4 regions of the Mesorhizobium bavaricum genome follow, and region 3 is predicted to be linked to each of the others. Evidence: riboswitches for the same ligand, from Rfam matches in the RefSeq annotation. Region 3 holds a riboswitch; each other region holds the start of a gene.
The links. Region 3 has a riboswitch for cobalamin ahead of AC1RZR_RS03125 (aromatic ring-hydroxylating oxygenase subunit alpha). Riboswitches for the same ligand answer to the same signal wherever they lie in the genome.
Positions count from the first base shown of each region.

Region 1: linked by a shared signal. The riboswitch ahead of AC1RZR_RS18230 (DUF1636 family protein) and the one ahead of AC1RZR_RS03125 (aromatic ring-hydroxylating oxygenase subunit alpha) in region 3 are both predicted to bind cobalamin.
Region 2: linked by a shared signal. The riboswitch ahead of AC1RZR_RS25895 (DUF1636 family protein) and the one ahead of AC1RZR_RS03125 (aromatic ring-hydroxylating oxygenase subunit alpha) in region 3 are both predicted to bind cobalamin.
Region 4: linked by a shared signal. The riboswitch ahead of AC1RZR_RS18445 (CbtB domain-containing protein) and the one ahead of AC1RZR_RS03125 (aromatic ring-hydroxylating oxygenase subunit alpha) in region 3 are both predicted to bind cobalamin.

Region 1 is NZ_CM165566.1:3,714,170-3,721,717, forward strand. It holds gene cobG (precorrin-3B synthase) at 1-763, opposite strand, end outside; gene cobN (cobaltochelatase subunit CobN) at 760-4,152, opposite strand; gene cobW (cobalamin biosynthesis protein CobW) at 4,171-5,208, opposite strand; gene AC1RZR_RS18230 (DUF1636 family protein) at 5,211-5,639, opposite strand; cobalamin riboswitch at 5,679-5,882, opposite strand; gene AC1RZR_RS18235 (winged helix-turn-helix domain-containing protein) at 5,912-7,111, opposite strand; gene AC1RZR_RS18240 (NADH-quinone oxidoreductase subunit A) at 7,441-7,548, shown strand, end outside.
Region 2 is NZ_CM165566.1:5,281,246-5,288,793, reverse strand. It holds gene AC1RZR_RS25905 (substrate-binding domain-containing protein) at 1-179, shown strand, start outside; gene AC1RZR_RS25900 (nucleoside hydrolase) at 298-1,275, opposite strand; cobalamin riboswitch at 1,559-1,766, shown strand; gene AC1RZR_RS25895 (DUF1636 family protein) at 1,776-2,261, shown strand; gene AC1RZR_RS25890 (ABC transporter ATP-binding protein) at 2,258-3,046, shown strand; gene AC1RZR_RS25885 (ABC transporter substrate-binding protein) at 3,093-4,040, shown strand; gene AC1RZR_RS25880 (FecCD family ABC transporter permease) at 4,115-5,161, shown strand; gene AC1RZR_RS25875 (phosphatidate cytidylyltransferase) at 5,201-6,136, opposite strand; gene AC1RZR_RS25870 (lysophospholipid acyltransferase family protein) at 6,136-6,798, opposite strand; gene AC1RZR_RS25865 (hypothetical protein) at 6,795-7,238, opposite strand; gene AC1RZR_RS25860 (phosphatase PAP2/dual specificity phosphatase family protein) at 7,235-7,548, opposite strand, start outside.
Region 3 is NZ_CM165566.1:655,516-663,063, forward strand. It holds gene AC1RZR_RS03105 (ABC transporter ATP-binding protein) at 1-432, shown strand, start outside; gene AC1RZR_RS03110 (DUF680 domain-containing protein) at 506-742, opposite strand; gene AC1RZR_RS03115 (DUF680 domain-containing protein) at 820-1,026, opposite strand; gene AC1RZR_RS03120 (DUF680 domain-containing protein) at 1,096-1,293, opposite strand; cobalamin riboswitch at 1,799-1,999, shown strand; gene AC1RZR_RS03125 (aromatic ring-hydroxylating oxygenase subunit alpha) at 2,114-3,361, shown strand; gene AC1RZR_RS03130 (FAD-binding oxidoreductase) at 3,542-4,642, shown strand; gene AC1RZR_RS03135 (FAD-binding oxidoreductase) at 4,708-5,454, opposite strand; gene AC1RZR_RS03140 (molybdopterin-dependent oxidoreductase) at 5,451-6,062, opposite strand; gene AC1RZR_RS03145 (DegQ family serine endoprotease) at 6,209-7,548, opposite strand, start outside.
Region 4 is NZ_CM165566.1:3,761,414-3,768,961, reverse strand. It holds gene cobD (threonine-phosphate decarboxylase CobD) at 1-688, opposite strand, end outside; gene cbiB (adenosylcobinamide-phosphate synthase CbiB) at 687-1,655, shown strand; gene cobO (cob(I)yrinic acid a,c-diamide adenosyltransferase) at 1,672-2,301, opposite strand; gene cobU (bifunctional adenosylcobinamide kinase/adenosylcobinamide-phosphate guanylyltransferase) at 2,303-2,818, opposite strand; gene AC1RZR_RS18450 (CbtA family protein) at 2,811-3,614, opposite strand; gene AC1RZR_RS18445 (CbtB domain-containing protein) at 3,631-3,810, opposite strand; cobalamin riboswitch at 3,847-4,042, opposite strand; gene AC1RZR_RS18440 (aromatic ring-hydroxylating oxygenase subunit alpha) at 4,234-5,409, shown strand; gene AC1RZR_RS18435 (MFS transporter) at 5,413-6,612, opposite strand; gene AC1RZR_RS18430 (heparan-alpha-glucosaminide N-acetyltransferase) at 6,834-7,548, shown strand, end outside.

The sequences.
Region 1 (7,548 bases), 3.1 Mb from region 3:
CGGCGATGGCGTCGCAGGTCAAAGGGAAAAGACCGATGGGTCGGCGATCCTTCGCGCCCCCCTCTGTCCCTCCGGCAACGACAGAGGGGGGCGCGAAGGAATGCCAACCGGCGAGAGATGTCAGCTGCCTCTCCGACAAATCCCTTGCATGAGCGTCACGGCCTTTTTCGGCAACCATCCTGAGCACGGCAACAGCAATATCGCGCGCCGCATCGTCGTCCGCCGTGGCGAGTGGCCTTGCATTCTGCCCATCACCCGCGACAGACACGCGCCACCGATTTCCCGTATCGGTGCGCGTTGCAACAAGCCGCACATCGGCCGTCACCGAATCCAGTCCAAGTTGTCCACCGCCGTCGACAATGACCGAAACCTTCGGCCCCAGCCGTTGCGTCAGTCCAGTCTCTTCAACCGCTGCCCTGATCCGCTCGGCCAGCGGCCGGGGATCGGCAATCTCTTGCGGATCGATGCCGGCCAGCGGTCCGGTCTCGACCGGCACGCCGGTGCGCACGGCGATGCCCAGCGCATCAACCTCCGTCGCCAGAAGAGCCGCGCTTTCGGGCGTCAGGCCGCGTATCTGCAAACTGCCGCGCGCTGTGACTTCCATGATGCCATTGCCGTACCGCAAGGCGGATTCGGCGAGTGCGATCAAAAGTTTCGGCGACAATCCTCCAGCCACCGGGTTGAGCCGCACCAGCAGGCCGTCTCCGGTCTGCATGGGGGCTGCCAGAGCGGGGCAGGCGCCGCGACGCGAGAAGGCGTTCATGCCGCAACCCCAAGCGCTTCTGCCTCGGCAATCAGTGCGGCGAGATCGTCGTCGATTGAATTGCGCAGGGGATGCCAGAGCCCACGCAGGCGCGCCGACAGGAAGCGCTCGGCAATGACTTTGGCGGCGGCAGGGTTCTCGCGCAAGATGAAGGCGCGCACCAGGGGATCGCCGAGATAGGCATCATGTACCGCCTCGATCAGCGTGCCCGATATGGCGTGGGTGGTTTCGGCGAAGCCGACCAGCCGGTCGACCGTTTCGGCGAATTCGGAGGCGCCACGCGGGCCGTGGCGCATCTGGCCTGATATGAAGCGGGCATTGACGGCGCGGGCACGCACGACGCGGGCTACCGCCTCACCGATCGAACGCGGCTTTGGTTTCTGCGGATCTGTGGTGTCGAGCACGATGACATCGGCGTTCCGACCGAGCGCCGCAAGCGCGGCTGAAAAGCCGCCGATGAAGGCGACGTCGGCGGACCCTTCGAGAATGTCGCGGCCGGGGTCGTCACCGGTGTGGACGAGAAGATCGGCTTCGGCGATGCTGCCCTCGAAGGCGCCGGGCGCGGAGACACCTTCGCCCTCGACGCCGCCATAGGCATGCGAGGTGGCGTCGAGATAGGCGCGGCCGATCTCCTCGCGCGCCGCCCAATCACCGCTCGACAGCAAATCTTCAACGCCGGCGCCGTAGGTGCCGGGAGAGGTGCCGAAGATGCGTGGGCTGATCTTGCCATCCGCGCGGCTCCGAGCTGCGAGCGGGTTTTCCGAATCCTCCTCGTCGCGGGTGGCAACCGCGTTGGCGGCGGCATCGATCAGTGCGATCTGGGTCGGGAACATGTCGCGGAACAGGCCCGATATGCGCCAGGTAACATCGACGCGTGGCCGTCCGAGCGCGGCAGGCGGCATCACTTCTATGCCGGTGATGCGGCCGGTCGAGGTATCCCATTGCGGCCGGCAGCCCATCAGCGCCAGGCCCTGCGCGATTTCTTCGCCGCCGGTGCGCAGCGAAGCCGACCCCCAGAGATCGATAACCAGCGAACGCGGCCAGTCGCCATGCGACTGCAGGTAGCCGCGCACGACTTCTTCCGCTGCAGCCCTGCCGAGATCATAGGCCGTCGGCGTCGGCATGGTGCGCGGATCCGACGTGAACAGGTTGCGGCCGGTGGGCAGAACATCGGAACGGCCACGTGCCGGCGCGCCGGCCGGGCCGGCCTTGACGTGACGGCCATCCAGTACCGCGAGCAGAGCCGTCTTCTCTGCGTCCGCGCTTTGACGGCGCATGGCGTCAGGCTCGTCCACGGGCGCGCGGCCATAGATGTGCAGCCCGTCCTTGATGGCGAAATCCTTGAGGTCGCAGAGCCAGGCGTCGATGCGGCGCAGCGCTTCGTCGGGCGCGTCGGTCCTGGCGACGCCGGCTTCAGAGGCGAGGCCGGTTTTCTGCGCGGTGTCGACGATCAGCTTGGCCAGACGATCGCGGCGGCGGCGGTCGAGCCCGTCGGCCTGGGCGTATTCGTCGACCAGCCGCTCGAGCCGGTGCTGGTCCTCGTCCAGCCCGGCGCCGGTCAATGGCGGCGGCAAATGGCCAAGAGTCACGGCGGCGATGCGCCGTTTGGCTTGTGCCGCCTCGCCGGGATTGGAGACGATGAAGGGATAGATGACGGGCAGGGGACCGGTGACGATCTCGGGAAAGCAGTTTTCCGAGAGCGCAACCGTCTTGCCGGGCAGCCATTCCAGCGTGCCATGGGCGCCGACATGGATGAGAGCGTGGACGCCGAGTGACTTGCGCAGCCACAGGCCGAAGGCGATCAGGGCATGGCGCGGCGGTAGTGTCGGGTCGTGATAGTCGGCGCGACGGTCCGCGGAGCGGCCGCGATCGGGGGCGAGCGCCACGGTGACGTTGCCGAAGGTGGCGGCGCGGAAGGGGAATTTTGCGGAGCTGGGTGCCTCGCGCAATCCGGTTTCGTCTTCCGCCTTCCCCCAAGCCGCTTCCACCGCAGCCATTGCAGCCCTTGGCAGTTCGGTCGAAAAGGAGAGATAGTCGCCAAGCTTCAGCCCGTGGTTTGAACTTTCCAGCAAATCCAGCAGCTCACGAGGCGTTTGCGGAATCCCGTCAACCGCATACCCCTGTTCCTTGAGGTCGTGCAGCATGGCCAGCACGCTGGACGGCACGTCGAGGCCGACGGCATAGCCTGTGCGGCCGGGCGCACTGGGATAATCCGGGATCAGGATCGCCAGCTTGCGCTCGGCGCGGGGCGTTTCCTGCAGCTTGATGAAGGTCGCGACGCGGTCCGCGACTTGCGCGACGCGGTCGGGCTCCGGCCGGTTGGCGAAGGCGCGGTGACCAAGTGCGGGATCGACCTCGGTCTCGCCCTTGAAGGAAATCGCGCCGGCCAGGATGCGGCCGTCGAGCTCCGGCAGCACGACATGCATGGCGAGGTCGGCGGGCGCCAGCCCGCGCTGGTTGTTTTCCCAGATATCGTGGCGGGTGGTGGCGACGATGACCTGGAAGACAGGCACGCCGGCGCGGTCGAACAGGGTCTCAACACCGGGTTCGGCGCCGGACGCGAAGGCGGTCGCGGTGATGATGGCGGCAGGTTTGAGCGTGGTCAGTGCGGTTTCCACGAACGTCAGGGATGCCCGGTCCTTGAGGCTGGAGACGAAGATGGGGACCGGGTTGATGCCGCGCTGCCTGAGCGCTTCAAAAAGGGCGTCGATGGGCGCGACATCGGCGGCGAGCAGCATCGAGCGGTAGAACAGGATGGGGGTGACGGGGGCGTAGACGTGGGAAGGATCGCTACCGTTCTTGGACATCCGGACGACATCCAGGTCATCAACGACACCGCGCCCCGGCTCATAAAATCCCGCCTTCGGTACAGCCACCGGTGCTGTGACGGTGCTCTTGGCCCCAGCCAACCGCGCCAGCTTCTGCACCAGTGCGCTCATATTGGCCGGGCCGCCCTCGCGGAAATAGTCGAGCAGGCCGTCCAATTCCTCACGCGACAGCGTCGAGGCTTCGATCAGGCGCAGATCCTCGTCGCGGCATTCGCCGGGCAGCAGCGCCAGTTTTATGCCGCGTGCGCGGGCGGTCGAAGCAAGCTGGTCGCAGCCGTATCGCCACCAGTTGTAGCCGCCGAGGATGCGCACGAGGATGATTTTGGCGTGGCGGGCGACGCTGTCGATCCAGAGGTCGACGGACATGGGATGGCGCAGGTCGCGCAAGGCAGCCAGCCGCATCGAGGGCAAGCGGTCGGCATCGGTCTTCCATGCTGCCGCCAGCCCGGCGAGATCGCTGTCGGTGAAGGACAGGGCCACGATATCCGCCGGCGTCTGCCGCAGATCGACCGGCTCGGCGAGGTCGTCGAGCGAGGCGGAGGTCGTGGTGAGGATGTGCATCGCGGTCCGTGGTGTGCGTCAGCCGGCGAGTATACGCTCGATCGCCGGGCGGTTCAGCCCCTTCAGGCCGATGACGACGAGGCGCGAGCGGCGGTCGTCCTGCGCCGTCCAGGCGCGGTCATAGTAATGATTGACGCGCGGTCCGACAGCCTGCAGCAAGAGCCGCATCGGCTTGCCGCCGACCTCGACAAAGCCTTTCACGCGCAGCACGTTTTCTTCCTCGGCGGCGGTAGCGACGCGTTTTGCCAGCTCATCCGGATTGGCGATCGACGCTATGTCGACAATAAAACTGTCGAAGTCGTCATGCTCGTGGTCGAGCTCGTCGTCGTGATGGGTCTTACGGTTTTCGATGTCATCCTCGACGGCAAGGCCAAGGCCGAGCAACACCGACGGATCGACCTTGCCCTGCGACGTCGGCACGATCTTCACGGCGCGAGCGATGTGCTCGTTGATGATGGCGTTGGCGCGGGCCGAGCCGGCGGCATCCATCAGGTCGCTCTTCGACAGGATGATCAGGTCGGCACAAGCGATCTGATCCTCGAACACTTCCTCGACCGGATCGTCGTGATCGAGTGTCGTGTCCTGCGCGCGCTGCGCCTGAAGTGCGTCCATGTCGTTGGCGACACGGCCTTCGGCCAGCGCCGGTCCATCGACGACGGCGATGACGCCATCGACCGTCACGCGGCTCTTCACCGTCGGCCACTGGAAAGCCTGGACCAGCGGTTTGGGCAGAGCGAGGCCGGAGGTCTCGATCAGGATGTGGTCGACCTTCGGCGTCAGCGACAGGATCTGGTCGAGCGCCGGCACGAAATCGTCGGCAACGGTGCAGCAGATGCAGCCATTGGCCAGTTCGACGATGTTTTCCTCGGGGCATGTGTCGATGCCGCAGCCCTTCAGGATCTCGCCGTCGATGCCGATGTCGCCGAACTCATTGACGATGATGGCGATCCGCTTGCCGCCGGCGTTTTCCAGGAGATGGCGGATCAGCGTCGTCTTGCCGGCGCCGAGGAAGCCGGTGACGACGGTGCAGGGAACGCGGGAGACGGAAGCGGTCATGATCAGTCCTTCAACAGGTCGAGGGGAGGGATGCGGGCGACGAGGCCACGCTTCAGGCTATCGGGGCGGCCACGCCAGGGAATGAGGCCGTCGGTCGAGGTGGCGAAGAGTTTTGCGCCAGAGACGAGGTCGGCGCCGCTGGTCGCGGTCAGGTCGCCGAAGACATAGCTCCAGCAGCCATCGCGCAGGATGGCGGCACTAAGCCGGCGCTTGCAATTGCCGAGGCATTCGACGCTGCGGACCCGAACATCTTCGCCAGAAGCGGCGCGGCGCGTGTCCTCGGCCAGCAGTTCGCCGGCGCGGGGATGGGCGTCGGAGCCGGTTTCGTCGCGACAGGAGGCACAGACGATGACGGTGACGCCGGCCAGGGCATCATCATGGCCGGACGAAACATCCGCTGTGCCAGCCGAAAAACTGCTGTCATGGTCCAAAAATCGAACTCCTTGCCCGGAAACCCGCCGGGCGATCGGATTCTGTAGTCGTAGACGGCAGGTCTCCTGGCTCGCGAGTCCTCGCCTTGGTGCCGCCTTCCCGGGACCGTCCCAGTGGCTTTCGGCCTTGGCTCTTCGCTTACAGTTGCGGGGACAGCCGCGGATTTGAGACCGAGATCCCGCACCGCATTCCCTCTTGGCTCCTCTCGTTGAAGAGAAGAGACCGTCTGGAACGGATTTAGGCTTTTGCGGGCAGTGGTGTCAACGCGAGCTTACGACACGGTCAGGTCGGCCAGCGCCGGACCCAAATCACCAGCCGGGGTGACTTCGAGGCGTTCGAGCCCCAGCCATCCCTGCATGGACTTCAGTTCCTCGAACAGTTGGGCTGCGGTTTCAGCCGGCGCGCCGGGCTCTGCGTAAGCAGCATGGACGCGTAACACGCCGGCCGGTCGGTCGGCCTTGAGGTCGACGCGAGCGACGATCCTGTCACCGAGCAGGAACGGCAGGACGTAATAGCCGTATTGGCGCTTTTCGGCCGGCGTGTAGATCTCGATACGGTAGTGGAAATCGAACAGTCGCTCGGTGCGCGACCGTTCGAAGACCACCGGATCGAACGGCGCCAGCAGAGCGCGGGTCTCGATTTTTCGTGGCAGGCGGGCGTCTTTATGAAGATAAGCCGGCTTGTCCCAGCCTTGGACGCGTACCGGCAACAGCTCGCCGAGTTCGACCAGTTCCTCCAGCCGGCCTTTCATGTCGGCGGGCGACAGGCGGTAGTAGTCTCTTAAGTCGCCGGCCGTCGCAATGCCGTGGGCGCGGGCCGAGATGCGCAGCAACTCGCGATGCGCGTCCTCGGCGGCCGGCACCGGCAGGTCGAGGATCGCCTGCGGCAGCACGCGCTCCGGCAGATCGTAGAACCGCTCGAAACCGCGACGGTGGGCCGTGGTGATGCGCCCGGCCCAGAACAGCCATTCGAAGGCATGCTTGGCATGGCTCCAGCCCCACCAGCCGCCGGAGCCTTTCTGGCCTTCGAGCGCGGAGGCGGCGATCGGGCCGCGATCGACGACCTCGCGGTAGATCTGTTCGATGTAGCCAGCGTGTTCGCGGCCCCATTTGGCGAGGCCGAGATACATTTCATCGCCGCGCTCGGCCCGCTGCATGCGCCAGCGCATCAGCGGGTATGTCTCGACCGGCAGGAAGGAGGCCTCGTGCGCCCAGTATTCGAATACCGTGCGCTTGCGCGTCACGGCCGCGTTATCAAGCAAGGCAAGCGGGTAGGGGCCGAGGCGCGAATAGAGCGGCATATAATGAGCGCGCACCACCGCACTGACGGAATCGATCTGCAGCAGGCCGGTGCGGGCCAGCACGCGGGCGAAATGGCGGCGGTCGGGCGTACCGACGGGGCGGGGATCGAGAAACCCCTGGGCGGCAAGCGCGATGCGCCGGGCCATGGGGAGCGAGATCTTTTCCTTCATGCAGGCGTCACTCTGAGGGTGGTTGGCCGAAGTTCTGATGGGTGATTCCGGCCCATGCTAGCAGGGTTTTGGCGGCAACCATGTCAGGAGAGAAAAGTGGAGTAAAAAGCGAAGGAAATCAAACAGGAGCGGATCGGACCAGTTTCCTCGGATATGCCGTCCAGCACCGCGTTTTGAACAAGGTTTGACTTGCTTCGTTGGAAGTGCTGCGCTAACCCTCGCCGCGTTGCAGCATAGGCCCTTAAAACGGTTCAGCGGTTAAACTGTCACGCTTCCGCAATAGGGTCCGGTGCTGTAATCAAAGTGATTGCGCCAACGGAAAGCCGAGCATGAACGCACTATTGAGTTCGTACCTGCCCATCGTCCTGTTTATCGGCGTGGCGCTGGTCGTCGGCCTGGCGCTGCTGGCCGCACCCTTCCTGGTCGCCTACCGCAAT
Region 2 (7,548 bases), 2.2 Mb from region 3:
TCGAAGCGGTAGCGAAAGGCGACTGGGCGGCGACCTTCACCTATCCGACCGGTGCCAAGGAAGCGATCGAGATGTCGAAGAAGATTCTGCTCGATTGCGCCACTTCGGTGGAGCCGACAGTGACAGTGGAGACGACGGCGATCACGGCGGAAAATGCCAAGCAGATGATGGGGAAGTGAGGGAGCCAGCCACCAAGGTTGGATATGACAAGGCCCCGCGCGGGGCCTTGTTATGTTTTGGAGGCAAGACTAATCCTGCAAGGAATGGCTGCTTCGCGCCTCATGACAGTCGCAGAGATCAGTTCGCCTTGTTCTTGGTTAGACGCTCCAGCGCATCCACAATCAAATCGCAGAATTTTTGATGGTCGAGCTTCATCGCCACGGTGTGGCGGAAGTCGACCTGCTCGCTCGCCGTGCCGCCGAAATGGTGCATGCCGCCCATCTTCTCGAAATTGCAGACCGTCATGCCTTTGGTCCACCGGCCGGCAAGCTCGACGCGGATATCGGCCTTCTCGGTGGTGAAGACGGTCGGGTCGATCATGGCCGCGACGCAGCATGCGTCATGGACGGCGGGATACTCGATCTGCAGGAGGCCACCATGCGTCGTCGCGATGAACTCCCAGATATCGAGGATGAACTTGGCAATCGGGCCGCCTACCGCGCGCACCCGGTCCTGAAGCCCCGTGGTGGCGAGCGCCTGATGCGTCAGGTCGAGCCCCACCATGGTGACGTCCCAGGTGGCCCGGAACACCACGTCGGCGGCGTCCGGATCGGCATAGACGTTGAACTCCGCCGCGGGCGTGATGTTGCCCCTGGTATAGCTTCCCCCCATCGCGACGACCCGTTTCACCCGCTCGACGATGCGGGGGTCCTTGCGCACGGCAAGCGCGATGTTTGTGTAGGGACCGACCGGCACCAGAGTGATCGTCTTCGGCTCATGCGCCATGACGGTGTCGATGATGAAGTCGACGGCGTGCCGCCTATCGAGCTCGAACGAGGCGGGCGGCAGTACGGGGCCGTCGAGCCCGGTCTCGCCGTGGATCTCGACAGCCAGCACCTGATCGATGAGGAGCGGGCCGGGAGAGCCCTTCGCCACCGGTACCTTGATGCCATAGGCGGTGCATACGGAAAGCGCATTGCGCGTGGTGTTCTCGACATTGTGGTTGCCCGAAACCGTGGTGATACCGAGGAGATCGATCTTCGGATTGCCTGCCGCCAGCAGGATGGCGATAGCGTCATCATGCCCTGGGTCGCAGTCCAGGATGATCTTTTCCATATGGCACCTCCTCTGTCGGCCGAGCCTGCCGCGACTACAGACTGCCGCCGCTTGCGCCGTCAAGGTTCTCGCCCTCGGCAACCGTAGTGCCAACTCGCTCGGCCCCACGGCCACCTTCTACCTCCGGCGGCGAGCCCATTTCGAGCAGCTGCCACTGCCGCCGCCGTGTTGCGCGACAAGTGGAGTTGACATCGTCGCGGAATATCGCTTCAAACGTAATGTTATTACATTTGAATGGAGCCGCGACGTCGCAAAAAACCGTTGCGATGCGATCGATGGAAATCTACGCTGGCCCGGTGATGGTCCCCTGGCCGCAAGGCAAGGGGTGAAAAGGGAACACGGTGAGATCCCCAAAGGGTCGAGGCCGTGGCTGCCCCCGCAACTGTAAGCGGCGAGCAAAATCCGTAAATGCCACTGGCCGGCAAGGCTGGGAAGGCAGGATGGCGCAACGACCCGCGAGCCAGGAGACCTGCCATCAGCATGAGTTGACCGGACGGGGTGTGCCGGGAGGAGACGTGGACGTCGGTCTTGTCGGCCGATTCGCCAACATCCTTCCGTCGCCAATCGAGAAAGACGGAAAGTTGGACGGCGCCACAGATCGTATTCACCGCATTATTGTCTGCACGCTTTGCCGCGACGTCCCGACAGGGATCAGGTCGGGTGAAAATTTGTGCTCCGATTTGCGTTCCCGGCTCTCGGCCCACCATGAACCCGCCGTGGCGCATGGCTTCACGGTCGAGGGCGTGGCTTGCATGGCCGGCTGTGCAAGGCCCTTGACGGTAGCCTTCCAGGCATCGGGCAAGGCTGCCTATCTCTTCGGCTCCATCGATGCGCAGGCCGATGTCGTCGATCTCGTGCGATTCGCCAAGCTCTATGCCTCGCTCGCCGATGGCTGGTGCAATTCGGGACAGCGCCCGGCGGGGTTGGCCGGCAAGACGCTGGCCCGCATCCCGGGCCCGGGCAATCCGGCGGGAAACAGCCGATGACAGCGCCGGTTCTCGAAGCGCGTGACCTCAGTGCCATGGCGAATGGCCGGGATCTGGTCCATGCGGTCAGCCTGTCGGTGGCCGCGAGCGATCGCCTCGCCATCATCGGCCCCAACGGCGCCGGCAAGACGACGCTGCTGCGCATGCTGTCGGGCATGCTGCGGCCAAGTTCCGGCGAGGTGAAGCTTGGCGGGCGCCGGCTGGACAGGATTTCGGCCGCCGAGCGGGCACTGCATATCGCCGTGGTCGGCCAGACCGACCAGCCCGATCCGCGGCTGGCGGTGATCGACTATGTCGAGCTTGGCCGGGTTCCGCACGCCGGGCTGAGGCGCAGGAGCGACGAACGCGACATTGTCGTCGACGCGCTGCGCCGGACCGGCCTGCTGCCGCTGCTTGGCCGCACCATCGGCTCGCTGTCGGGGGGCGAGCGCCAGCGCGCCCAGCTGGCGCGCGCCATCGCGCAGGAGCCAAAAATTCTGTTCCTCGACGAGCCCACCAACCACCTCGACCCGCGCGCCCGTGGCGAACTGCTCGAACTCGTGGCCGGCTTCGGCATGACGGTGATCGCGGTGCTGCACGATCTGGCCCTGGTGGCCCCCTTCGCCACCAGGGTCGCGGTGATGAACAATGCCCGCCTGCAAGCGTTCGCCGCGCCGCGCGAAGCGCTGACCCAACAGCTGATCCGCGAGATTTTCGGCGTCGACGTCTTTCGTCTGCGCCATCCGACCGAAGACCGCGAACTGACGGTGTTCGAGGTGCCGAACCGCGCCGCGCCGCCATCCTGATCGAAGCCGTTCCGCCCAATCCCTGTTCAACAAAGGAGCACTTACCTTGAAACGCCTCGCCTTTTCGCTTGTCTTCTCGCTGCTGGTCTCGACAGCCTTCGCCTTCCCTGTGACCGTCGACAGCTGCGGCAAACCGCTGACCTTCGACGCGCCGCCGAAGCGTGCCGTCATCCATGACCTCAACATGGCCGAGATGACTTTTGCGCTGAAACTGCAGCCGTCGATCGTCGGCCTGACCGGCATCACCGGATGGTACAAGGTCGGTCCCGAATTCAAGGCCGAGCAGGGCTCGATCCCTGAACTCGCCCCCAAATATCCGACGCTTGAAAACCTCGTCGCGGTCGAGCCCGATTTCTTCTTCGCCGGCTGGTACTACGGCATGAAGCCGGGCGGCGAAGTGACGCCCGACACGCTTGCCCCGCATGGCATCAAGACGCTGGTTCTGACGGAAAGCTGCGTCCATCTCGACAAGAACCGCCCTGCCGCCTCGATGGACCTGCTCTATGGCGACGTCGAAAAGCTGGGCAAGATTTTTGGCAAGGAGGCTGAGGCGCAAAAGCTCGTTTCGGGCTGGAAGACGCAGCTCGCCGACATCACCGCCAAGGTCGGCGACCGCAAGGGCACGCGGGTGTTCCTCTATGATTCCGGCGAGGACAAACCCTTTACCGCGGGCAAGTTCGCCATCCCCAGCGCCATGATCACTGCTGCTGGCGGTGACAACATCATGGCCGATATGGACACCAGCTGGGGCAATACGGACTGGGAAACGGTGGCCTCTCGCAACCCGCAATTCCTCATCCTGCTCGATTACCAGGACGGCGGCGGCTACAAGAAACTGCTCGATTTCCTGAAGGCGCATCCGGCGATGAAAGAAACGGACGCGGTCAAGAACGAGCGTTTTGTCGCCCTGCGCTATGCCGAGCTGACGCCTGGGCCCGCCAACATCGAAGCGATCGACAAGATCGCCAAGGCGATGCATCCGGAAGCATTTTGAGGCATGTCGCTCAAAAGTGCGCAGCGGTTTTTGCCAACGACATGCACGAAGAAAAGATCTGGGAAGTGCGTCGCATGAGCCCTGATGGACGCGACGCATTTCCAGGCTTGCGGCACAAGGCATTCGCACTCGCCATGATGGCGGGAGCGGCGGCGATCGCCGCGCTCGCCTTGCTGTCGATCGCCTATGGCTCGACGCTGATCCCATTGACGGACGTCGTGGCTTCGCTCGGCCATGCAACTGGGCTGGGTGGGCACGACGTGTCCGGCCCGGTCGGCAAGATCGTCGTCGACCTGCGGCTGCCGCGCACGATCCTGGCCATCTGCGTCGGCGCTGGCCTGGGCGTCGTCGGTGCGCTGCTGCAGACGGTGACCCGCAATGATCTGGCCGATCCGTTCCTGTTCGGCCTGTCTTCCGGCGCAGCTGCCGGCGCGGTTTCCGTCATCACCGTCTTCGGCGACAGTTTTGGCATCTGGACGTTGCCGGTCGCGGCCTTCACCGGCGGCATATTGGCTGCCGGCGTTGTTCTGCTTCTGGTTGCGCGGGTGAGGGGGCAAGGGCCGGAGCGGCTGATCCTCGCCGGCCTTGCCGTGTCGTTCATGTTCACCGCCCTGACCAACTACCTGGTCTTTGCCGGCGATCAGCGCGCCGCCCACTCGGTTCTGTTCTGGACGATGGGCGGGCTCGGCCTGGCGCGCTGGGACAACATCTGGCTCGGCGCGCTGGGTGCGGGCACCATCCTGGCTTATGCGCTATGGAACCACCGCCGGCTCGATGCTTTCCTGGCCGGCGAAAATGCCGCCGAAAGCCTTGGTGTGCCGGTGGCGCGGATGCGCAGGATGACCTTCCTCGTCGCCGCGTTCGCGACGGCGATCCTGGTCTCGGTCGCCGGCGTCATCGGCTTCGTCGGGCTGATGATCCCGCATCTGTCGCGGCCGCTGGCGGGTCCTTTGCATCTGCGGCTGGTTGCCGGCTGCGCGGTCTTCGGCGCGGTGCTTTTACTGGTAAGCGATCTTCTCGCCCGAACCTTGCTGCCGCCGCAGGAACTGCCGATCGGCATCATCACCAGCTCAGTCGGAGCGTTCTTCGTCGTCACCATGCTCATCCGCAACCGGCTCTGATCGCGGTGGGCCCGATCGCGCTGGGCAAGAGTTCCCGCCTCAGACCGTCCAGAAATAGCGCACGATGTGAAAGAAAACCGGGGCAGCGAAGACCAGGCTGTCGGTGCGGTCCATCATGCCGCCATGGCCCTCGATCAGGTGGCCCCAGTCCTTGACGCCCTGGTCGCGCTTGATCGCCGAGGCGACCAGCCCGCCCAGAAAACCCATCGAGCAGGCGATGAAGGCCACGGCTGCCGCCTGCAATGGCGAGAAAGGTGTCACGAAGGACAACAGCGCGCCGAGCAGGCTCGCCGACACCAGTCCGCCGATCAGACCTTCCCAGGTTTTCGACGGCGAGACGTTCGGCGAAAAACGGTGTTTTCCGAAGAGCTTGCCAAAGATGTACTGCAGCACGTCGCTGCCTTGCACGACGATGATCAGGAAGGCGATCAGCAACAGGGTGCGGCCTTCAAAGCCCGGAACATTGAGGGTCAGCAGCGCCGGAACATGGCTGACGCAATAGACCGAGATCATCACCGCCCATTGCTGCGCGGCGATCCGCTCGAGAAAGCGCTCGGTGTCGCCATGCAGCGCGGTGATGGCCGGCATCAGCAGGAAGCAGTAGACAGGAATGAAGATGACGAAGAGCCCGTACCAGGCGGTCCACACCAGCCAGTATTGAAACGGTATGATGATGCCGAACATGCCGAGCAGTACCCAATGGTCGCTGCGGCTTGTATGCGTCAGCGTTACGAATTCGCGCAGCGCCGCGAAGGAAATCAGCGCGAACAGGATGGTCATGCCGTAGCGGCCGAAGAAGAAGGCGACCGTCATCAGCGCCACCATCACCCACCAGGCGTTGATGCGCTGCGTGAGATTGACCAGCGTTGAACTGAGCGGCTTGGGCGCCCGCGCTGAAAGTATGGCGGCGATGATGCTGGCGGTGGTCAGCACCGCGAGCAGGCCGATGATCAGAATGGAAATCTCGTGGCGCATCAATCGTCTCGCTCGGGACGCGGGTTGAGCGCCAGCAGCGTGGCGTGGGCGCGCTCGAGAAAGGCGCGGCGTTCTTCGCCCGGGGCCACCGCCACCGGTGCGCCGAAGACGACGCGGCACAGCAGCGGCACCGGCAGGAACTGGCCCTTGGGCAGCACGCGCGACATGTTCTCGATCCAGCACGGGATCAGCTCGACCTCAGGCCGCGCCATCGACAGATTGTAGAGCCCGGAGCGGAAGGCCAGCAGCGGCTCCTCGGTCATGTTGCGGGTGCCCTCGGGAAACAGAATCAGCGAATGGCCTTGGTCGAGAACCGAGAGCATGATCTCGATCGGGTTTTCTTCAGGTCTCGTCCATTGCCGGTTGATGAGCACTGACGACAGCATGTCCTCGGCGATGAAGCGGCGCAGCCGCGACTTTCCCCAGTACTCGCCGGCAGCAACCGCGTGGGTGATCGCGCGCTCCTTTTCGCTCAGGCAGGCCGACAGCAGGATGAAGTCGCCATGGCTGGTGTGATTGGCGAAATAGATGCGCTGCCGGTCGGATGGCAGGCTGCCATTCCAGATCGGACGCACCCCGGTCACCACCCAGGCCAGCGCCGAGAGGCCAACGGAGGTTGCCGTCTGCAGCAAGGTGAAGGTCTTGAGCGAAAGCTTGTTCATCGCGGCGCCCAAAACCCCGCCGTCAGGAGCGCTGCGGCAAACAGGGCCAGGGCTGCGCGCTGTTTGAACAGCAAGCGACGGGTACCGGCCATGCGATCATCGAGCGGGCGTGTCGTGGACGGCGAAGGTTTCAGGCGCATGCGCTTCAGTATGTCATCCACCGCGGCACCACCGGAAGCCTCGTCATTGTGGCTGGCCATCAGCCGGAACAACAGCGCGTCGAACACCAGAAGCGCCGACAGCGCCAGCACCGCAACCGCGCTGGCGGCCGAGATCGACAGTGGGATGGCCGCGCGCAAAGTCTCGAAAGCGCCGCGCGCCGAAGCAGCGAGGGGCACAAGAATACTGGCGGTCACCACAACCGCAGCCGGCCATGCGGCCTGCTGCATCAGCATGCGGGCGAAGCGATCGGCGCGTTCCTGGTAGGCATTGCCCGTCATGACGCCGCCCGCTCCGTAGCCTCGGCGAGATGAATTGGTCGGCCGGTGGCCATCAGCATCTCGCGGGCAAGCGTCGGCGTCCTGGCTCTGCCGGTCGCCACCAGCCATTCGGCGACAACGCCTGCGCTGCGTTGGAAACCGAGCGCGCAGCAGACCAGCACTGTGCCGTCGCGGCGCGCGCTTTCCAGCGCTCTCGCTGCCTGCTGCTGCACTGTCACCGGCGGCGGCAAGAGATCAGTCATCGGAAAGCTGATCCAGCGGCAGTCCGTTCCCGCCGGCTTTTCAAGTTCGGCGGCAAGGTCGATGACCG
Region 3 (7,548 bases):
AATCTGTTCGTCGCCCAGTTCATCGGCTCGCCGGCCATGAACATCCTGCCGGCGACCATCGACAAGACCGGAAACCCGACCGTCGTCAGCCATGTCGGCGGCCGCAAGGCAACCGTACCGATCGCCACGCCGGCATCGGCAAACGGTGCCTCGGTGAGCTTCGGCGTCAGGCCAGAGGACCTGATGATCGCCAGCGGCGCGGACTATCTGTTCGAGGGAACGGTGGACTATGTCGAGCAGCTCGGCGAGGTCCAACTTGTCTATGTCGACATCGGCCGCGCCGACCTGCCGCTGGTGACCAAGATGCCAGGCAATGTCGAGGTCAAGCGCGGGGCGACGCTGCGGCTGAGCGCGGACGCCAGCGACCTTCACATCTTCGACGCGGACGGGCACTCCTTCTCGCTCCGTCAGCCGGAAGCAAAGGCTGCCTGAGGCCACATGAAAAACAAAGAGCGGCGGGCACAGGTCCGCCGCTCTTTGTTTGGAGATCAGCTTCGGCTGTTAGTTAGCGACCGAAGAGGTTCCGGTCGCTGCCCTGAGGGGCAGACTTCTGTACGTCACCCGACGAGTTGAGCAACTTGTAAACGGGCGAATCGCTGTTGCGGATCGAGCCCGTATGCGAGGCGTCGACGTTGACGGTCGCCTGCTTGTTGATGTCGGTGCCGCCAACATTGTCGTTGCCAGCATAGGCGCTGCCGGCGGCAATCAGAAGAGCGGCGGCAGTAAGAACAATCTTTTTCATTTTTGATACTCCGGTATTTTCGAATTCGAGGCGGCAGGCTGACCCGCCGCCTCGCCGTCGGATGCTAGTTTCGGATGTCAGTTGTTGCCGAACAGGTTGCGATCGCTGCCATGGGTGACAGGCGTCTGCGCAGCCGGCTCGGACTTCTTGGTTGAAGCCGTGTACGAGCTGTCCACCGAGGCGGCAGGCTGATTGGCGCCCTTGGAGCCAAAGTTGTCGCTTCCGGCGAAAGCGCTGCCGGAAATGGCCAGAACGGCGGCGGCAGCAATAAGGATCTTGTTCATTTTAGCTCTCCTGAATTTCTGGATTTTGCCAGGGCGGCGGGCGAGCCCGCCGCCTTCTGGGAATCGGCGTTAGTGGCCGAAGAGATTACGGTCGCTGCCCTGGACAGGCGTCTGAGCAGCCGGTTCCGACTTCTTGATCGAAGCGGTCTGCGAGCTGTCGACAGCAGTGGCTACCGGGGCGTTCGAACCATAGTGGTCGCTACCGTTAGCAAAGGCGCTGCCGGAAATGGCCAGAACGGCGGCGGCAGTGAGAATGATCTTTTTCATTTTAGGTACTCCAGTATTTTTCCCGTCCGTCTAGCGGCGTGTCTTGGGATGAAATCGCGTCGTTCGGACCGCCCCGATGTGGGAAAGCCATCCAGCCATTTCCAATCACGAAGTTGTTCCGCGTGGACCAAGAATCTGCCACTTGAAATTGTGCCAAGAGCGTCCACACCAGTTGTTTTTCTTCTTGATATCAAATAGTTATGTAAAATTGGCACCCCGATCACCAACTGTGTCGGAGGCCCAGCGTTCACACCGTCCTGCACGCACCGTCAACAGAAACGAACCGTTCGGTTCGATTTTAGAAGTTGCTAATAGTCACTTTTCGAAACCGTTAACCTTTCTTAGGCCCCGGCAAGGGGTCGGATTCGAAGAGATTGCAGCCGGCGATGGCTGCCTAGGAGATCGGATTTCGGCTCCGCAATAGCCGGCCGGAACGTTTCGCATGCGTGTCGCGCCGCATGGATACGATGTCGTTTTCATGCCGATGGCGCGCCCGCGATCGTGATTAGATCATGTCATCTCAGGTGCCGCTTCGTGACGACGAAGCGGAGAATTGGGAAGCCGGTCAGAATCCGGCGCTGCCCCCGCAACGGTGGTGGAGTTCAAGTCGCAACGGGAGACCACTGGGCAAACGCCTGGGAAGGTGTCGCGACCGTCCGCAAGGACACTCCAGAGCCCGGAAACCAGCCCGAGATATTTGAACTCGACTGATCGCGGTGGGCGGTCAAGAGGTGGATAGTGCATGTCCGGCGCTTCGCCGGCCTGCGTCCGATCCTTCCTCCATCACCACCAGTTCAGTCCTTGGCTATGAGGACAGGACATGGACGCGCGCAACGATATGCTGAGGCTGCTGCAGGGCCGCAGGAACGGCTTCTCGCTCGAGCAGCCTTTTTACACCGATCCCGACTATTTCAAGCTCGACATGGAGCTGATCTGGTATCGCGACTGGCTGTTCATCGGCCATGATTGCGAGCTGCCCAAGCCGGGCAGCTACATTACCGCGCAGATCGGCGATTATCCGGTCGTCCTTGTCCGCGACCAGAAGGGCAATATCAACGCCTTTCACAATTCCTGCCGCCATCGCGGCAGCCGAGTCTGCAATTCAGACAAGGGCACGGCGGCAAAGCTGGTCTGCCCCTATCACCAGTGGACCTATGAGCTGGACGGAAGGCTGTTGTTTGCCCGGCAGATGGCGGACGGGTTCGACAAGAGCCAGTTCGGCCTGAAGCCCATCGCCTGTGAAAGTGTCGGCGGCTACATCTTCATCTGCCTGGGCAAGGAGCCGGCGGATTTCGCACCGATGCGGGCTATGATCGAGCCCTACCTTTTGCCGCACCGGCTGCGCGAGGCCAAGGTGGCGTTCGAGTCGACCATTGTCGAGAAGGGCAACTGGAAGCTGGTCTGGGAAAACAACCGCGAGTGCTACCATTGCGCCGGCAATCACCCGGAGCTTTGCAAAACTTTCCCAGAGGCACCGACGGTGACCGGCGTGCAGGGGGCCGACAGCGACCCGGAAATGCTTGCGCACTGGGCGAAATGCGAAGCGGCCGGCCTGCCGAGCAAATTCCGCATCGATGCGGCCGGACAGTACCGCGCCACCCGCGCGCCGCTGCTGCGCGACGCCGTCAGCTACACCATGAACGGCAAGCGGGCGGTGAAGAAGAACCTCTCCGACACCGTCTCCGCCGACCGGATCGGCACCTTGATGCACTATCACTATCCGACGACATGGAACCACATCCTCATCGACCACGCGGTGACGTTTCGCGTGCTGCCGATCAGCGCCACGGAAACGGCGGTGACGACCAAATGGCTCGTCCACAAGGATGCGGTCGAAGGCGTCGACTACGATCTCGCCGAACTCACCCATGTCTGGACCGAGACCAACGACCAGGACCGCCGCATCGTCGAGGAAAACGCCTTCGGCATCCTATCGCCCGCCTACGAGCCAGGCCCCTATTCGGAGCTGCATGAGGGCGGCGTGATCCAGTTCGTCGAATGGTACGCGTCGTTCATCGGTCCGCGGCTTGCCGAAGGCGGCCGGCCGGCGCTGCGCAGCGTTGCCTAGTGCATGTCGCTCAAAAATGGCCCCCGGTTTTGAGACAACGACATGCAAGGAAACAAGACCTGAAGCGCGTCGCATGAACCCGTTTCGACGCGACGCGCCTTGGTGCATGTCGCCCAAGAGTGCGCAGCGGTTTTGGGATCACGACACGCACGGAATAAAAGGGACAAGAGGATGAATGCGATGACGGACCTTGGCCTCTATCGCCATCTCGACCAGATGACGCCCTGGAACGACAGGCTCCAGGTGCTGGAAGTGATCGGCGTCAGTGACGAAGCGCCTGATGTGAAGACCTTCACCTTCCGCTCCGACAACCAGACCTGGTTCCGCTACAAGCCGGGCCAGTTCGTGACGCTGGAACTGCCGACCGCCGATGGGCCGCTGATGCGCACCTACACGCTGTCGTCTTCGCCATCGCGGCCGTTCTCGATCGCGGTGACGATCAAGGCGCAAGCGGGCAGCATCGGTACACGCTGGATGTTCGACCATCTGACGCCCGGTTCGCATGTGAAGGCCTATGGGCCGACCGGCGACTTTTCGCTGCACAGCCACCCGGCGGCCAAGTATCTGTTCATTTCGGCCGGCTCCGGCGTGACGCCGATGATGTCGATGCTGCGCTGGCTGAACGACTGCGCGCCATGGACCGATGTCGGCTTCGTCAATTGCGCGCGGCGCCCCGAAGAAATCATTTTCCGCAAGGAGCTCGAGCTGCTCGGCAGCCGTATGCCCGGCCTGTCGCTCGGCTTCATGATCGAGGAGCGGTCGAGCCGCGAGGGCTGGTTCGGCCATATGGGCCGCATCGATGCGATCCGGCTGCCATTGCTGGCGCCCGATTTCCGCGAGCGCGAAATCTTCTGCTGCGGCCCCGATCCCTTCATGCGCGCCGTGCGCGGCATGCTGGACTCTGCCGGCTTCGACATGACGAAGTACCATCAGGAGAGCTTTGCGGCGCCTGTCGTGGAGGAGATCCCGGCACCATTCACGTCGCCGGCGGAAGACGGCGCCGCCGTCACCGTCGAAGCCGCGACGCCGATCCGCTTCGCGCTTTCGGATGTCGACGCCGAATGCGTCGCCGGCCAGACCGTGCTGCAGACGGCGCGGGCTTCGGGCGTGCGGATTCCCGCCGCCTGCGAGTTCGGCCTGTGCGGAACCTGCAAGGTGAAGAAGGTCACGGGCGCCGTCGAGATGAGCCACAATGGCGGCATCCTCGACCACGAGATCGACGACGGCTTCATCCTCGCCTGTTGCTCAAAGCCGCTTTCGGCGCTCGAAATCGAGGCGTGACCGCCCCGGAATGCCGAGCCTCGGAACGGCGGCTACGAGAAACCTCTCGGAAGGGCCGTGTCCGTTCAAACTCCGTAGCGTTCGGTCCGGATGATTTCCGCCGCAACGCCGGCATCCATCAGCGCCTGGGCGGCGGCGGAAACGAAGGCGTTGGAGCCGCAGACGAAGGCGACATCAGGCGGTCCGGGCAACCGAGCCATGGATTGCACCACCATGGCGACATCCACCCGCCGCGAATAATCGGCTGGACGGCGCGCGGCTTCGCGCGTCAGCGTCAGCACGAGGTCGAAGCCGTCCTTGCGATCGTCGAGGGCAATCAGCTCGTCACGAAAGACCACTTCGTCCCAGACCCGGGCTGAAAAGACGAGGGCGACGGGCACCGTCGAATTGCGCGCGACGCGATGACGAACCATCGACATCAAAGGCACGATGCCCGAGCCGCCGCCGACCAGCAAGAGCGGCCCGCCATCGTCATCGGGCCAGATGAAGTGCCCGCCGAGTGGTCCGCGCAGTTCGATTTCGTCGCCAACTGCCGCAATCTCGTGGAAGAATGGAGAGACCTCGCCATCGTCGAGTTTCTCGATCGCCAGTTCGATCACCCCGTCCGTCTCCGGCGCGGAGGCAATCGAATAGGAGCGGCGCGCTTGATAGCCGTCCGGCGCTGTCAGCCTGACGTCGACATGCTGACCGGCCCGGTAGGTGAACGGCCGCGATGGCTGGAAAAAGAAGCTGGTGACGCGCGGCGTGCGCCTTTCGATACGGACGATCCCGGCCGTTTGCCATGGCGATTGCGGCGCTTGCGCGTCGCTCATGGATCGTTCGTGTAGCGCTGCTCACGCCATGGATCGCCATAGATGTGATAGCCGCGCAATTCCCAGAAACCCGGCTCATCGCGCTCGGTGAACTGGAGGCCGTTCAGCCATTTGGCCGATTTCCAGAAATAGAGATGCGGCACCAGCAACCGAGCCGGGCCGCCATGGTCCGACGTGATCGGCTTGCCTTCGTAAAACAGCGCGACCATCGCCTTGCCGGCTTCGAGGTCCTTGGTCGGTACGTTGGTGGTGTAACCGTCGAACGAATGCGCCAGCGTGAAGGCGGTCGGCGGCGCGATGCCGGCATCGGCGAGAATATCGTCGATCAGCACGCCTTGCCATGGCGTGTCGAACTTGGTCCACGCGGTCACGCAATGGATGTCGCGTGTCATCTTGGTCAATGGCAGGGCGTTGAACTCGGCCCAGTTCCATTTCTTGATCGGCCGCGGCCCGTGCTTCAGCGTGAACGACCAGTCCTCGGTGCGCACTCGCGGCGTCGGGCCGGCTGACAGGACAGGAAATCCCTGCTCGAGATATTGCCCTGGAGGGATGCGCGCGTCGCCGTCGGTCGGCGGGCGCCGTCCTGAAAGGAAACCTCGGGTGACCATTGCGGCAATCCCCCTGCATCAGGCCATGTGTCAGCCCTCATGCAGTTTTCTCGAAGATACCGTGGCGGGCAACTGAAATCTTGACGGACCGGATCGACGGGATCGTCGTCACCGATCCCGCCGATCGCTCGATTGAGCGCTAAGTCTCAGCCATTGGCAAACGGCACCGCGACATAAATCTGGCCGCCGTCGCGCTCCAACAGCAACAGCACCGATTTCCTGCCGGACTTGCCGGCTTGGGCAATCGCCTGGGTGACCTGCCTGGCGCTCTTCACCGGCACCTGATTGACGGCAATAATGATGTCGCCGGCCTGGATTCCGGAAGCCGCGGCCGCCTTGTCGGGATTGACGCTGGCAACCACCGCGCCGTGCTGAGTGTCGGCGAGGTTCATCTGCTGGCGAATGTCGGGCGTGATGTCCATCAGGCCAAGTCCTATCGCGGGGACTCGATTGCCTTGCCCGGCGCTGGGCGCACCGGACCCGTCGGTCACCGACGCGGTCTTCACATCGTCGCTGTTGCGGCCGACATCGACGGAAATCTGGACCGCCTTGCCCTTGCGCCAGACCTCAAGCGATTCCCGGGCGCCGGGCGCCACGTCGGCGACTGCCCGCGACAGATCCTTGGGATCCTTCACATCCTGTCCGGCGAAGCCGGTGATGACATCGCCGGTCTCGACCCCGGCGCTGGCGGCAGGCGAGCCGTCATTGACCTGCGAAACCAGCGCGCCGCCAGGATGATCGAGCCCGATGGCGCTCGCCACATCCGGCGTCACCGGCTGGATCTCGACGCCGAGATAGCCGTATTGGATGGAACCGTCCTTCATCAGCTTGGCGACCACCTTCTGGGCTTGGTCGGATGGAATGGCGAAGCCGACGCCAACGCTGCCGCCATTGGGCGAATAGATCGCCGCGTTGATGCCGACGACATTGCCGTTCACATCGACCAGCGGACCGCCGGAATTGCCATGATTGATCGGCGCGTCGATCTGGATGAAGTCGTCGAACGGGCCGCTGTGCAGATCACGGCCGCGCGCTGAGACAATGCCCGCGGTGACCGTGGTGCCGATGCCGAACGGATTGCCGATCGCCAGCACCTGGTCGCCGGTCATCAGCCTGTCGGAGTCACCCCATTTGACGGTCGGCAACGGCTTGTCGGCTTTGATCTTGAGCACGGCGAGATCGTTCTTGGCATCGCGGCCGACGAGCTTGGCGGGAAGCTCGGTACCGTCGTCGAGAGTCACCTTGATCGAAGAGGCGCCATCGATGACGTGGTTGTTGGTGACGATGGTGCCATCGGCAGCGACGATGAAGCCTGAGCCGAGTGCCTCGGCGCGCTGCGCCTGTTCCTGCGGCGGTGTCCTTGGCGAGGGCATGCCCTGGTCGCCGAAGAACTGGCGGAAATATTCGTCGAACGGCGAATTCTCGAGCGGCATGCCGTCGTCCGTGCTTTCCGGCTGTGCCTTCATGACTGTGGTGACCGTTACCA
Region 4 (7,548 bases), 3.1 Mb from region 3:
GTCCGAATTGCGTGTCCACCCGGTCGACCGTCGCTGCATCGGAAAGCACAAAACCGAGCCGCAGCCCGGCCAGGCCAAAGAACTTGCCGAACGACCGCAGCACCACGATGCCGCCCTGGCCGACATCGCCGGCGAGGCTGTGTTGGCGTGGGCCGACGTCCATGAACGCCTCGTCGACTACCAGCAGCCCGCCCTTGGCGCGCATCCCTGCAGCCAGCGCCAGCAGCCGGTCGCGCTCGATGATGCGCCCATCCGGATTGTTCGGATTGACGACGATGGCAAGGTCGGCTTTTGCCAACACCTCGAAAACGCCGACCTCCGCCACCTCATGTCGCGCGATCGCCGCTGCCCGCGCATGTTCGGCGTAGGTCGGCCCCAGCACCAGCGCCTTGCCAGGCGCGATCAGCGATGCGACGCGCGGCAACAGGATCTGCGTGCCGGGTGCCGCCGCCACATTGGCTGGCGAAGGCGCGCCATAGGCGCGCGCCGCGACCTCGACCAGCTCGCGGGCGCGCTCGGCTTCCGGCAACCGCGACAGGATGGTGGCGGGCAGGTCGAAAAGCGGGTAGGAGTGCGGATTGATACCGGTCGAGAGGTCGACGAAAGGCTGAGGTGCGTTGGGGAAAAGCACCCTCGCCCGACCTAGACTTCCACCATGGTCCACCGCCGCCCCATCAAGAAGCTTCATGTCAGTCCTGATCGCTTTCCTGTCATTGGCCGTCGAATTCGTCCTGGGCTATCCGGACTGGCTGTTTCGCGCCATCGGCCATCCGGTGACGTGGTTCGGCAGGCTGATATCCTTTCTCGACCGCAGGCTCAACCGCGCCACTGATCCCGACGCACTGCGTCGCAAGCGCGGTGTTCAGGCGCTGCTGGTCATCGTGCTGGTGCCGGCGGCGATCGGGCTCGGCGTGCAGGTCCTGCTCTGGTTCATTCCCATGGGATTGATCATTGCCGCTCTTTTGGCGACATCGCTTCTGTCGCAGAAGAGCCTTTACGAGCATGTCGAGGCTGTGGCGGACTCACTCGACACAGGTGGCCTCGCTCTGGGCCGCGTTGCCGTCTCGCGAATCGTCGGCCGCGATCCGGAAACGCTGGACACGGCCGGTGTCTGCCGCGCGGCGATCGAGAGCCTGGCCGAGAATTTTTCTGACGGCATCGTTGCCCCCGCCTTCTGGACCGGCGTCGGCGGACTTGCCGGCGGCGCCGCTTACAAGGCCGCCAACACCGCCGATTCGATGATCGGCCACCGCACCCCGCGCCACGAGGCCTTCGGCTGGGCGGCGGCGCGCTTCGACGATTGGATCAACCTGCCGGCATCGCGGCTGACGGCGCTGCTGATCGTGCTGGCTGCATTCCTGGTCAAAGGCGCAGATGCGAAAAATGCCTGGCACGCGGTGTGGCGGGACGCGATAAAACACCGCTCGCCCAATGCCGGCTGGCCGGAAGCGGCGATGGCCGGCGCGCTCGGCCTGGCGCTCGCCGGACCACGCAGCTACGGCGGCGTGCTGGTCGACGACGTTTTCATGGGCGAAGGCGGCCGGCGCGAAGCCGACAGCATCGACATAAGGCAGGCGCTGAAACTCTATCGCGTCGCCGACTATCTGCTGATCGCGGTGTTCGGTTTGGTCTCGGTCGTCGTCATTGTGGTGTGACGCATCGAGGCGCCGTTCAGAACTCGATCCCCTGCTGCGCTTTCACGCCCGCGGAAAAATGGTGCTTGGTCACGCCCATTTCGGTGACAAGATCGGCCGCCTCAACCAATGCCGGTTTGGCGTTGCGGCCGGTGACCACGATATGCAGGCCCTCCCGTCGTGCTTTCAGCGCGGCAACCACTTTGTCGAGTTCGAGATAATCGTAGCGCAGCGCGATGTTCAGTTCGTCGAGCACCAGCAGGCTGATCGACCGATCGGCCATCAGCTCGAGCACTTTGGCCCATGCGGCTTCGGCCGCGGCAATGTCGCGCTTCAGATCCTGTGTCTCCCAGGTGAACCCCTCGCCCATCGCGTGCCAGACGACGCGGTCGCCAAAGGCGGCGAAGGCATCTTTCTCGCCGGTGTGCCACTTGCCCTTGATGAACTGGACGACGCCGACACGCTTGCCGTAGCCGAGCATCCGCAGCGCCAGGCCGAAGGCGGCGGTGGTCTTGCCCTTGCCCGGCCCGGTGTTGACGATCAGCAGCCCCTTCTCGACCGTCTTGCTCGCCACCTCGGCGTCCTGCACCGCCTTGCGCTTGGCCATCTTGGCGCGGTGGCGTTCCTCGTCCCGGTCTTCGATGGGCTTGTCGTCGGTATCGGTCATCTCATTTCACCTTGAGTGGCAGCCCCGCCACCATCAGCAGCACCGTATCGGCGACAGCGGCCACCTGCTGGTTGAGACGGCCGGCGGCATCGCGAAAGCGGCGCGCCAGTGCGTTGTCCGGCACGATGCCTTGGCCGACTTCATTGGATACCACGAACCAGGACCCGCGCGGCCGCGACAGCACTTCAGCCAGCCGACGGTATTCCAGATCGAGGTCGTGTTCGGCCAGCATATGATTGGTCAGCCACAGTGTCAGGCAGTCGACAAGCACCGGCTGATTGTCCGGCAGGGCCTCAAGCGCGCCTGCGAGATCGAGCGGTGCGTCGATGGTCGTCCACCCTTCACCGCGCCGCGAGCGGTGCAACGCGATGCGCTCACGCATCTCGTCATCATAGGCTTGCGCAGTGGCGATATAGGCCCACGGCGGCGGCAAGGTCGTCGCCAGGGTTTCGGCATGCGCGCTCTTGCCGGAGCGCGCACCACCGATGATGAAGGTCAGCTTGCTGCGATCAGGCAAAGCTGTCGCGCAGGCTGGTCGCGGTACCGGTGAAGCGGCCGCGCACCACGCCGACGACCGCGCCGAGAACCAGCCAGAACACCAGATTGGTCACCGTCACCGCCACCACAAACTGATGATGCAGACCCTCCGGGATCGGGGTCTCGAAACTGTCGGGCTGCGGTGCGCCGACAATATGCGGCGCAATGATCAGCAACACGGCCAGGATCACAAGCGGCAGCGACTTGCGGAACGCGATCAGGCCGATACCCGCCGCGGTCGCCGCCACGGTTGCCCACCACCAGATCTGGCGCTGCGTGAGATCGGCAGCCGGCATCGCCGGCAATTCCGGCGGCAGGCCGAGGCCGGGCGCCAGCGTGAACACGGCAAAGCCGGCCAGGCCCCAGAACACCCCCTGGCGCCAGTTGCGGATGCCGCCGGCGAATTCGGAAACCGCGACCAGGATCAGTGCGAAACCGATGCCAGTGACGATATTGGCAACCACGCTGAAGGCGAAACGCTCGAAACCGTCGGCCGGTGCCCAGCCTTCGTCTTCCGCTGCCGGAGCGACTGCTTCCGCCGGCGCCGGGGCGGCAGAGCTCATGGCGTTCCCCGCCGGGGCGGCTGTGCTCATGGCATTGGTATCCGTTGCGGCCGGAGCGGCATGGTCATGGTGATGGCCGCCGCCGGCCTGCTCGTAGACTTCCGCCTTGAGGATCAGCGGCACGGTGGCAAAGGCCTGCATGCAGGCGAGAACGACGCCAGCCACGAGCCCTGCGATCGCCGCGATGAACACGACGTTGCGAAACAGGTTCATGATGTCAAATTCCTCGTCAGTGGCAGGGAAACGCCATCGAATGGCGATAGTCGTGAGCCGCATTGTGGACCGCATCGATATGCGAGAAGCCGACAAAACCGACCACGAAGATGCCAAGCAGCGCCACGAGCGCAAGCTGCATGAAGCGCGACTGCGAGGAGACGGAGGCGCCGAGGGAGACGGAAGCGGTAGTCATGTCTTGTCCTTTCGCCCTCCACCCGAGGGCATAGAAGTCAGTTTCCTGTCGCCGGCAGGTCTCCTGGCTCGCGGATCAGCGCCCTTCCCCACCTTCCCGAAGAAAACCTTCAGTGGCATATGGAGAGGACTATCGCACACAGTTGCGGGGGCAGCCACGGCATTGGGCAAGACATTCGCCCGCACCGCATTCCCTCTTGGCTCCAAACGGAACCGACGACAGCGCGACTATAGGGAAAATCGCCGCGACCGGCAAACCAAATTCCGACAATGCATGTCGCCGAAAGTGCGGAGCGGTTTTGGGATCACGACATGCATGATGCAAGAATGCATTGTCGCCGAAAGTGCACAAATCGGGCACCGGCCCAACAATTGACAATTCCCGTGGCCGGGTGTCGGCTAGCAACTCTAGAGGAAGCCAGCCATGCAGCCCATTGCCAGCGACCGCGATCCCTACAACGGCTTGACCCGGGCCGAACCGACGCTGCCATCATCGGCCTATTGGGATACGGGCAGCTATCAGCGCGACCTCGACGCCATTTGGTACAGAAGCTGGCTGCTCGTCTGCCGCGAGGCAGACCTTGCGCAGCCGCTTTGCTTCCGCACCTTTCGCGTCGGCACGCAGGAAATCGTCGTGCTGCGTGACGAGACCGGCGAACTGCGCGCCTTCCACAACACTTGCCGCCATCGCGGTTCGCAGCTTTGCCAGGAGAGCGAAGGCCGGCTGAAGGCGCGGCTGATCACCTGCCCCTATCATGCCTGGTCCTATTCGCTGCGCGGCGATCTCGTGCGCGTTCCGTCGAAATCGCTGCCGGACGGTTTCGACAAGGCCGATCACCCGCTTTATCGCGTGGCACTGTCGGTGTGGCGCGGTTTTGTCTTCGTCAATCTCGCCGAAGACGCCGCCGGCTCGGCGGAATCATCCTTCGATCCGGCGTCCGGCAGTCTCGCCAACTGGCCGCTGGAACCGCTGGTGACCGGCCATGCGTTGCGCAAGGTGATGAACTGCAACTGGAAGATCTTTTGGGAAAACTTCAACGAGTGCCTGCATTGTCCGGGCGTCCACAAGGATCTGTCGCGGCTGGTGCCGATCTATGGCCGCGGCCTGATGGGCCGGCACGACGATCCCGATTGGGCTCGCCACGCCGATAATGACGCACCGGAGTTTTCCGGCGGTCTGCGCGCCGGCGCCGAGACCTGGTCGCGCGACGGCCAGGCGCACGGGCCGGTCTTTGCCGGCCTGACACCTGCCGAGCGCGCCGCCGGCCAGACCTACGCCACCAACCTGCCGTCGATGTTCGTCGTGGGGCATGTCGACTATGTCAGGACCGTGCGGCTGGTGCCGCTCGGCCCCGAGCAGACCGAGCTTGTCGCCGAATGGCTGCTTGTGCCCGAAGCGCTTGAGGCAACCGATATCGACAACATCGTCGCCCTCGGCAAACAGGTGCTGGAGGAGGATGCGGCGATCTGCGAGGTCAACCAGAAAGGCCTGCGCTCGACGCGCCACGAAGCCGGTGTGCTGATGCCCGAGGAATATGATCTGCACCGCTTCCACAACTGGGTCCGCGAGCGGCACGCAGCCGTTCCCTCCAAGCCTTGAAGATCACAGCGATTTCGGCAGATACCGCCAGGTCACGAAGCCGCAAATCGCCGCCAGCAGGCCGAGCGTGACGAACACCGAGCCCAGCCCGAAGAACGCCAGCACGACCGAATAGACCAGCGGCGGCGTCAGTTCGGAAAAGTCGAGATAGGTGCGGTAGACCGCCGCCATCTGCGACCTTTCATAAGATCGCACCGAGCGCATGAAGGCGGTCGAGCCCAGAGCGTCGAGCGCAATGGTGAAGAAAGCGCCGCAGAGCAAGAAGGCACCGGTGAGCAGCGGCACGGTTTCGCCGACCGCACCCGCCGCCAGCAGCATGGCCGACATGGCGAAATAGGCAAATGTCATGGTCCGCCGGCCACCAAAGCGCTTTCCCGCCTTGCCCCAGAAGATGGCCATGAACAGCAGCGCATTGCCGGCCGAAACCAAAAGGCCGCCGGCCAACTTGCCCTCGCCGGTGATGACCATGAACAGCGGCCCGTAGACGAAGAACGTCGTCCAGAAACAGGAGCGACCGAAGGCAATCAGCCAGGCCAGCCGCAACCTGGGCTGGGCGACAAAGCGACCGATATTGGCGAGCGGATTGGCCGGCCGCGACTTGCCCGGGCGGATCGACGGGTTGTCGCCCAGCCGGTAGGTCCAGAACAGCACCAGCAAGGCCATCGCGAACACCGCCACCGCGCCATGCGCGGCATAGATGCCGAAGCGCGTGTAGAGGAAGATGCCGAGCGTCGGTCCGCCGGTCCAGGCGAACATCGACCACGCCATGCGCAGCGATTCGGCCTGCATGAAGTCGGTCTTGCGGATGTGGTCCATGATGTAGAGGTTAAGCGTGATCGACAGCGCGCTGGCGCCCATCACCCGGCACAGCATGCCGGCCAGTTGCCCGGCAAGCGTGTGGGTGACGAAGAACAGCGAGCCGATGGCCAGCAGGCAGGCGCCTGCCGTGTAGACCCAGCGCCGGGCAAAGCGGCGGATCAGCATCGGCATGAACAGCGTCACCGACAGGCCGAGCATCGCCACGATGGTGTAGAGGATCGAGACGATCTGCTCGTTGTGGAGGATCTCGTAGGCCTGGATCGGGATGACGCTCGACACCGTGGCCCGGGCGAAGGATTCAACCGCATAGAGCGACGCGAAGGTGCGCGCATCCGCGGCCTTGAGGGCCGGTAGCCAGATCGGATGGCGCACATGGGTGGACATTGCTTCCCCAAAGCAGAATCACCGGGCCAAATCTGCCGTGGTGATCCCGGCGCCAATAAGAGGAAACCGACGCCTATCCGGCAAAAAGCGAAGTCGGCCAAAGGCTTTCCGGCACTGGCCTAAAGCGGCGCCTGATCCAGCATCTGCCGAAGCGTCCGGCCTTCTTTTGTCCCGGGCAACCGTGATAGTCGTCGTGCGGGGCTGAATCAGAATACGAGACCATGAGCATCCACACACCGACCGCACCCGTTCAGGATCGACCGAAGCGCATCGTCGCCATCGACATCGTGCGCGGCATCGCGCTCATCGCCATGGCGAGCTACCATTTCACCTGGGATCTGGAATTCTTCGGCTACACCGATCCCGGCCTCACCGCCTTCGGCTGGTGGAAGATCTACGCGCGTTGCATCGCATCGACCTTCCTGTTCCTGGTCGGCGTCAGCCTGTACCTCGCCCATGGCCGAAAAATCCGCTGGAACGGCTTCTGGAAGCGTTTCGCCATGGTCGCTGGAGCGGCGATCGCGATTTCGGTCGCCACACGCATCGCCACCCCGGACGGTTTCATTTTCTTCGGCATATTGCACGAGATCGCAGTGGCCAGCTTGCTCGGCCTGCTGTTCCTGCGGCCACCGGCGCTGCTGACGTTGCTTGTGGCGGCGCTGGTCATCGCCGCGCCCGTCTATCTGCGCTTCGAGGCCTTCGACCATCCCTGGCTGTGGTGGATCGGCCTCTCGGCGATCAATCCGCGATCCAACGATTATGTGCCGCTGTTTCCGTGGTTCGGCGCCGTACTTGCAGGCATCGCGGTGACGAAACTCGCCGCCGCTTCGGGCCTGCTTGCCCGGCTTGCCGAATTGGCACCCGGTCGCTGGGCCAACCCGCTGGTCTTCATCGGCCGCCACAGCCTGGCCTTCTACCTGATCCATCAGCCACTGC